2 regions of the Alkalibaculum bacchi genome follow, and region 2 is predicted to be linked to the other one. Evidence: riboswitches for the same ligand, from Rfam matches in the RefSeq annotation. Region 2 holds a riboswitch; the other holds the start of a gene.
What was found. Region 2 has a riboswitch for lysine ahead of DES36_RS02665 (FAD-dependent oxidoreductase). Riboswitches for the same ligand answer to the same signal wherever they lie in the genome.
Positions count from the first base shown of each region.

Region 1: another riboswitch for lysine. It lies ahead of DES36_RS08080 (aspartate-semialdehyde dehydrogenase); the one in region 2 lies ahead of DES36_RS02665 (FAD-dependent oxidoreductase).

Region 1 is NZ_QNRX01000009.1:61,366-65,807, forward strand. It holds gene DES36_RS08065 (hypothetical protein) at 1-231, opposite strand, end outside; gene DES36_RS08070 (M20 metallopeptidase family protein) at 234-1,376, opposite strand; lysine riboswitch at 1,714-1,887, shown strand; gene DES36_RS08080 (aspartate-semialdehyde dehydrogenase) at 1,994-2,992, shown strand; gene dapA (4-hydroxy-tetrahydrodipicolinate synthase) at 3,007-3,888, shown strand; gene dapB (4-hydroxy-tetrahydrodipicolinate reductase) at 3,901-4,442, shown strand, end outside.
Region 2 is NZ_QNRX01000003.1:2,457-6,898, reverse strand. It holds gene DES36_RS02675 (superoxide dismutase) at 1-139, shown strand, start outside; gene pepT (peptidase T) at 333-1,562, shown strand; lysine riboswitch at 1,760-1,935, shown strand; gene DES36_RS02665 (FAD-dependent oxidoreductase) at 2,190-3,488, shown strand; gene DES36_RS02660 (hypothetical protein) at 3,524-4,442, shown strand, end outside.

The DNA of each region.
Region 1 (4,442 bases), on a different contig from region 2:
TTCCTTTGTATTGTTTTTCATGGAATAAGAAGCAGTCACACTGCTTTTATTTAGTGCATCTACCGTTATATCGATCTCTACCCCAGTGAGTTCAACTTGACCATCGATCAAATACAGACCATTAAAAACAGATATTCCTTGGGCTCGTGCTGTGGTTTGAGAAGAAAACAAGGAAAAAAATGCAATGCAAAACAACGCCATGAATATCTTCTTAAAATTTACGTTTCTCATCTTTATCCTTCTATAATACGTGCGTACAGTTCAACTGCTCGCAACAGTATCCTTTCATTAAAATTAAATTTGCTGTGGTGAAGACCATATACATAGTCTTTCTCTTCATTTTTTGATCCTAGATAAAAGAATACTCCAGGAACTTCCCTTTGGTAAAATGAAAAGTCTTCTGCAATCATCATAGGGGGAACCTCTTTATATGGAATATCTCCTAAATAGCTCAAAAACTCTTGATACATTTGAGGCTCGTTGATTACCGGTGGATACATCCTTATAACTTTACATTCAATACTACAGTCAAAAGCTTTTTCATAACCATTTACAATCTCTATAAGCCTTTTTTCAATTAAATTGAAGGTCTCTTCATCAAACGCCCTCATGGTACCACTTAAATGAACCTCACCAGCTACTACATTTACTCTACTTCCGCCATTAATTGTACCTATAGAAAATAAGGTAGTTTCTATAGGGTCTATATTTCTACTTATAATATTATTAAGAGCATTAATTAGCTGAGCACTGATCATAATAGCATCGATACTCTTATGAGGAACTGCAGCATGACCGCTTTTTCCTTTAATGTTTATATAGAATTCAGCCGTTTGTGCCATAAGAGGGCCAGATTTGCACCCTATTGTCCCCTCTTCTACAGTAGGCATAATGTGACAGCCATATATTTTCTTTACTTTATACTTTTGTAAGATGCCTTCTTTAACGATGACTTCTGCCCCTCCAGGGCCTTCCTCTGCAGGTTGAAAAATAAGAAGCACATTCTTTTTAGGAGCAATGTGATTTTCTACCATATACTTAGCCATCAAAAGAAGAATCGTCATATGTCCATCGTGGCCACATCCATGCATCATACCTTTATGAGTAGATACATATTCCCATGCGTTCTCCTCGTCTATAGATAATCCATCCATATCTGCTCGGAAGGCTATGGTTTCATCCTTAGATTCTCCAGGAAAAAAAGCAATAATTCCAGTTGTAGCTACTTTTTCTATCGTCTTAATACCTAGATTAGATAAATAATTGTAAATATACTCAGATGTCTTGTATTCCTTAAATCCTTCTTCTGGAATTGTATGTAAATACCTTCTAACAGCAATTGCTTCAGACTTTAAATTTATAACACTGTCTCTCATATTTGCTCCTCCAAATTAATTATGAACATAAATAAATCCCTTTCATACAATAGTAACAAAGACTTTTATGATTAAAAAGATATTATATCATATAAAGGCACGGAAAATGGCTTGATTCCTCCGAGCCAATCTACGCAGATTACCTCCACCCTTTGGGTGTCGGTCGTTGGCACTTGCTCATAAAAATAAATCCATTTTTTCGTGCAAGCACGAAAAATGATTTGATTTTTACGAGCCAATCTGCTGCTTCGTACATTATACCGTAAATTAATGTAAAAAAAATATAATTTTGTTTATTTTATAAGCAATACCTGTTATAATGTAAGTCAATTACATACTTAACGATAGAGGCGCATTTTTTAATAGTACTGCTCATGATGATATCAGGATCAACTGAATGAACAGGAAAGGAGAAAATGCCGAAGTGATTTTTTACCTGAATAAAAAATTTGCTGGGATTATTGTGAATAACAATAATACTGCCGTCAAACGATGGAGAGCTATCTGTAATGTATGGTTTTATTTTTCTATAAAATTATACTTTAAACTTACAGCTAGTTTCTATAAACTAGCTGTTTTCTTTACATTTAACTAATTATATTACATGGAGGTTTCACATGAAAAAATTTAATGTAGCAGTAGTCGGCGCGACAGGAATGGTTGGAAATAAAATAATGGAGGTACTTGAAGAGCGAAATTTTCCTATTGATCAATTTTATCCAATGGCATCTGCGAACTCTGCAGGAAAAAAAGTCCATTTTATGGGAAAAGAATATACAGTAGAAGAATTAAATGAGCATTCCTTTGACAAAGATATTGATATCGCTCTTTTCTCAGCAGGAGGCAGTACTAGTAAGAAATACGCTCCTATTGCTGCAAAAAATGGCGTTATTGCTATAGACAATAGCAGTACATGGAGAATGGATGAAAATGTACCTTTAATTGTACCTGAAGTAAATCCAGAAGATTTAAAATGGCATAAAAACATCATCGCCAACCCAAATTGCTCTACGATTCAAGCTATGGTTCCACTAAAAGTACTACACGAAACATATAAAATAAAAAGAGTTGTATATTCTACTTATCAAGCTGTATCGGGCTCAGGAGTTAATGGCTATAAGGATCTTGAAGAAGGAAGCAAAGGAGAACCAAACAAATTCTACCCTTATCCAATTGCTTTTAATATATTACCACATATTGATGTTTTTGAAGAAAATGGTTACACAAAAGAAGAAATGAAGATGATTAATGAAACGAGAAAAATTCTACATGATGATAGCATTCGCATTACAGCAACTACTGTTAGAGTTCCTGTTTTTTACAGCCACAGTGAGTCCATCAATTTAGAGTTTGAAAAGGACTTTGACTTAGACGAACTCATTACATTGCTGGAAAAAACACCAGGAATCGTCGTCAAAAATGATATTAAAAATCTTCAATATCCGACACCTTTAGATGTTGCAGGAAAAAATGAAGTTTACGTTGGCAGAATTAGAAGAGACGAAAGTATTGACAGTGGCGTAAACCTATGGGTTGTAGCAGATAATATCCGAAAGGGAGCTGCTACAAATGCCGTTCAAATTGCCGAAACATTAATTCAAAATAATTTAATTTAAAGGGGTGTTATAAAATGGCTATATTCGAAGGCTCAGCTGTAGCAATCGTTACTCCATTTAACGCAAAGGATGAAGTAAATTACAATAAATTGGAAGAATTGCTGAATTGGCACGTTAAAGAAGGTACAGATGCCATTGTAATCTGTGGCACTACAGGAGAGACACCTACTACTAGCGATGATGAACAACGACAACTTATAAAATTTGCTGTAGATGTAATTGATAAGAGAATTCCCGTTATCGCTGGTACAGGTAGTAATGAGACGAGGCAGGCCATCGAAATGTCTATGTTTGCAGAAAAAGTAGGAGCAGACGCTGTCTTAGTGATGAACCCTTACTACAATAAAAGTACACAAAGAGGGATTATTGCACACTTTAAAGCAGTTGCGGATAGCATAAACATTCCAATCATTGTTTATAATGTTCCTAGTAGAACTGGTTTAAATATTACAGTAGATACAATAGTTGAATTAGCTAAAATCAAAAATATTGTAGCTGTAAAAGAAGCAAGTGGAGATATTTCACAAGTAGCAGAAATTGCCCGATTAACTCCTAATGATTTTACGATTTATTCAGGCAATGATGATCAAGTTGTCCCTCTTCTTTCTCTAGGTGGAAAGGGCGTCATTAGCGTATCGGCTAATATCATTCCAAAGGACTTACACAATATGGTTCAGTACTATCTTGATGGCAAAGTCAAAGAAAGCTTAGATTGCCAATTAAAGATGAATGGCCTTAATAAAGCTTTGTTTATTGAAGCAAACCCTATACCTATTAAAGAGGCAATGAATGTAATGGGTATGGAAGTAGGTCACTTGAGAATGCCGCTTCTTGAAATGGAAGAAAAGAATCTTGCAGTTTTGAAAAATGAAATGAGTGCGTACGGCTTAATATAGGAGGCTAAAAAGATGATTAAAGTTTTACTATCCGGCTGTAACGGTGCAATGGGTGATGTTTTACAAGAGATAATCAATAATGAAGGACAAATGCAAGTAGTAGCTGGCTTTGACCGCATGAAAAACGAGAAGGCAAATTTCCCTGTCTATATCAATCCAAAGGATTGTACAGAAAAAGTTGATGTAATTATCGATTTCTCTCATTACAGCGCTTTTGAAAGCATATTAGATTACGCTTTAACAAATAAAATTCCACTGGTTATGGCCACTACAGGTTTGACAGAAGAAAATGAAGCTTCGTTGATAGCTGCATCAAAAACGATTCCCGTTTTCAGGACGGCGAATATGTCCGTAGGAGTAAATGTTTTACTTGGTATTGTAGCAGAGGCAGCAAAGCAATTAGAAGGTTTTGACATAGAGATTATCGAAAAACACCATAATAAAAAGGTAGATTCCCCTAGTGGAACCGCTTTAATGCTTGCCAATGAAATTAATGGCGCTTTAGATAACAGCCTAGAGTTTACTTATGGAAGAGAAGGAAAATCTACTAAAAG
Region 2 (4,442 bases):
AGCCTGGTGGGATTTAATCGATTGGCAAGAAGTAGAAAGACGTTTACTTTACGCTATGAAGGGTCAAGTGCCGTTAACTCGTGAAAAGGAAAAGGCATATAATCAAAGTGTTCGCTCCTTTCATCCGCACTTAGGGTAAATAAACGGTCAGCATTTTATATTGAAAAGCGCTTCGGCGCTTTTTATCTATCTTAGTGAGTTTTGAATGAAAAGTTATAAGAGCTGGATGGGGAAATTTACAATTATTCAACTACTGTTTAACCATCGTTCACCTATCGTTCAAGTAAATTATGGTATACTAATATCAAAAGAAAAATAAAGGAGATATTAGAATGGAAAAAATCGTTGAAAGATTTTTAAAGTACGTAAAGATACACACTACATCTGACTCAGAATCTAATTCGCACCCTAGCACTTCACGTCAATTTGATTTAGCAAAGATATTAGTGGAGGAGTTGAAGGAATTAGGTTTAGAAGAGATTTCTTTGGATGAAAATGGATACGTTATGGCAACCTTGCCTTCTAATATAAATAAAGAGGTACCTACTATTGGGTTTATCGCTCATATGGATACAAGCCCAGATCTATCTGGAGAAAATGTCAATCCGCAAATCGTTGTTAATTATGAAGGTGAAGATATCTTATTAAATGAAGAAAAGCAGATCATCTTATCTCCAAAAGATTTTCCGGAATTAAAGGAATATATAGGGCAAACTTTAATCACTACAGATGGAAATACTCTACTTGGAGCTGATGATAAAGCTGGGATTGCTGAAATCCTTACTGCTATAGAATACCTTATAGAGCACCCTGAAATTAAACACGGAGTTGTTAAGATAGGATTTACTCCCGATGAAGAAATTGGAAAGGGAGCCGATTTATTTGATGTAAAGAAATTTGCTGCAGATTTCGCCTATACAGTAGATGGTGGAGAAGTAGGGGAGTTAGAATACGAAAATTTTAATGCTGCTGGGGCAAGAATAAAAATTCAGGGAAGAAATATTCATCCAGGTAGTGCTAAAAATAAGATGATCAACTCTATTGAGATTGGAATGGAAATTAATCGGCTACTACCAGAAAATCAAAAGCCTCAGTATACAGAAGATTACGAAGGTTTTTTTCATTTGACAGACTTTAGAGGCAGTGTAGAAGAAACAGAAATCTACTATATTATTAGAGACCATAATAGAGAGCTATTTGAAGAGAAAAAGAAGCTCTTATCAGAAATCCTTCGCCTAGTAAAGATAAAGTACGGAGATCATATTATCCAAATAGATATTAGAGATCAATACTACAATATGAAAGAAAAAATCGAACCCGTTATAGAGATTGTAGACTTAGCAAAAGAGGCCATGGAAAAGGTGCATGTTGAGCCTAAAATTCAACCAATCCGCGGAGGAACAGATGGAGCTAGATTGTCCTTTGAAGAATTACCGTGTCCAAATATCTTTACAGGTGGACACAATTTTCATGGAAAATTTGAATACATTCCAGTAGAATCTATGAAAAAGGCAGTAGAGGTTATTGTGAAGATAGCTGAGCTAAATGCTAGTGAACGGTAGCCGAGCAATGGTTGAACAATAGTGAAACGATGGTTAAACAATTGTTCAAGGATTGGAAAGTCTTCAGAGGCTGGCTTCGTGGGTCTTAAGATCCGACCCTGGGCTCTAGGAGGACTCTTTATCGAATATATTCAAAGGACATGAAATCCTTGTATTAACACAAATATTATGTTATCATAGAAACAATTTAATAAAAGCTTCATGATAGAGGCGTGCTTGACAAGAGTATTTAAGTGGAGGCTGTAGAGGGTCGATAAAGCTTAAAGAAAGGGGAGAGCACCGAAGAAATAAGTAGTCTCTACTGCTTATTTCTGGGCACAAGGTGAATAACTTTGTGACTGTCACCGATTGCAGGTGGAGTGCTATCTTGTTTGATTTCGGGATATTCATAACTAGAAAACAGGCATTGGTACTTACCAATGCCTGTTTTTGTCGTTTAATAGCAAAGCGAAACCCTCTATATTGAGAAAGTTCTTATTCAAGTGCAAATAATCAAAGGTAACGGTCACTACTAGTGACCTGAAGGTTTTACATAGAACTTACAACTTAGAACTAAAGCGCCAAAGGCGCTTATTATTATGAGGTTCAAAAGATATTTATAAAAAACAAACAACAGGAGGAAATACATTGACAAAAGTAATTGTAATTGGTGGAGGCTGGGCTGGTTGTGCAGCTGCAGTAGGAGCTAAAAAAGTAGGTGCAGAAGTAACCCTTTTAGAGAGAACAGACATGCTCTTAGGGACAGGACTTGTTGGCGGAATTATGAGAAATAATGGCCGATTTACTGCAACAGAAGAATTAATTGCTATGGGTGGAGGAGATTTATTTACAATATGTGATAAGACCGCCAGACATAAAAGTATTGAATTTCCTGGGCATAAACACGCAAGTTTATATGATATTGCATCAACTCACGGAGAGGTTCTCAATCATTTACTTCATTTAGGTGTTGAAGTCGTCTTTCAAGGAAGAGTAAACAATATTCACATGAAAGAAGACAGAATCCTATCTGTAGAAGATCAAAGGGGTCGCATTTTTGAAGGAGATGTATTTGTAGATACAACAGGTACTGCTGGACCTATGAACAATTGTGTAAAATATGGAAACGGCTGCGCAATGTGTATTTTAAGATGTCCTAGCTTTGGTGGCCGTGTTAGCTTAGCAGGTTTAGCTGGCGTTAAAGAGATGATTGGTAAAAAGGCGAATGGGACAGTGGGTGCTATGAGTGGTTCTTGTAAACTGTATAAAGAATCATTATCTCAAGAGATACAAGATACATTAAATGAAACGGGAGTAGCTGTTATTCCAGTGCCTGAAAATTTAAAAGAAGATCACCTTGGCGTAAAAGCATGTCAACAGTATGCGCTGCCAGCCTTTAAAGACAATATCATTTTACTAGATACTGGCCATGCGAAGCTTATGACACCTTTTTATTCACTAGAAAGACTTCGCCAAATTCCTGGCTTTGAAAATGCTAGATATGAAGATCCGTATGCAGGTGGTGAGGGGAATTCTATGAGATACATGAGTATGGCTCCAAGAAGCAATGCTCTTAAAGTAGACGGGCTAAGCAATTTATTCTGTGCTGGTGAAAAAGCAGGTTTACTTGTTGGGCATACAGAAGCTATTTGTACAGGCGTTTTAGCTGGACACAATAGCGTGCGTCATGCTTTAGGTATGGAATTACTTGAATTACCAAATAAATTAGCGGTAGGTGACGCTATTTCTTATGTAAAAGAAGCTATGGCTACAGAAGAAGGCATGGGACAAAAGTTTACATTCTCAGGCTCTGTGTATTTCGAGAGAATGAAAGAGCTACAATTATATTCTACAGATGTACAAGAGATTGAGAATCGAGTCCACTATGCAGGTTTATCAAATGTTTTTGAAAATAAAATAGTCGAAGAGAAGCCTCAATTGCGCTAAAATTTCGTACTTGTAAATCAATTGGGGAGGCCATTATGATACAATTAACAGCTTTACATTATGTATATTATCTTTTTGTTTTAACGATCATTATAACAATGGGCTTTAAAAAAGATACTCTTCTACCTTGTATTATTGGTATATTAGTAATTGGAGCCATGTATACAGGGAGTTTTATAAAGGGCGTTCAAGTAGTTTATAATGCTCTTATTGCCTCGGGAAACGAGTTTTGGGGAATTATTGTGGTCATCTCTTTAGTTATTGCTATGAGTCGAGCTCTTCGAGATATTGGCGCTGATGAAGTGATGATTCGACCAATTAAAAAGATTATGAAAAGTCCAACGATTGCCTTTTTTGCACTAGGTTTCGTTATGCTCTTTTTTTCCTGGTTTATATGGCCATCACCAGCTGTGGCCCTAGTAGGCGCTATTATGTTACCTGCTGCCCTACAAGCAGGCTTATCGCCAATTTGGGCAGCAGTAGCAATGAATATCTTTGGGCATGGTATTGCCCTATCTAGTGATTTTTTTATACAGGGGGCTCCTGCAATAACGGCTAAAGCAGCTGGTATTAGCGATTCCTTAATACTTAGTAGGGACAGTTTTCCACTGTGGTTAACTATGAGCATAGTAACCGTTATTTGTAGTTTTATTATGCTAAAAAAAGACATGAAATCAGGTGCAATGGAATGTGCAATTACCTCCATTGATATATTAGAAGATAAAATAGAAAAAAATTCTGAGGAAACCTGTAAAAAACGCAGTGTTGGTCTAATCTTTGTTTCTATTGCCACTCCACTAATATTTCTTTTAGATGTGTTTTTTATGTACAAATACCAGCTAAAAGGTGGAGATGCAACAGCTTTAGTAGGAGGTACGGCTATTTTAATAATGTGTTTTGTGTCAATGATTTGCCATAAACCTGGTGACTGTTTAGAAAAAGTTACAGATTATA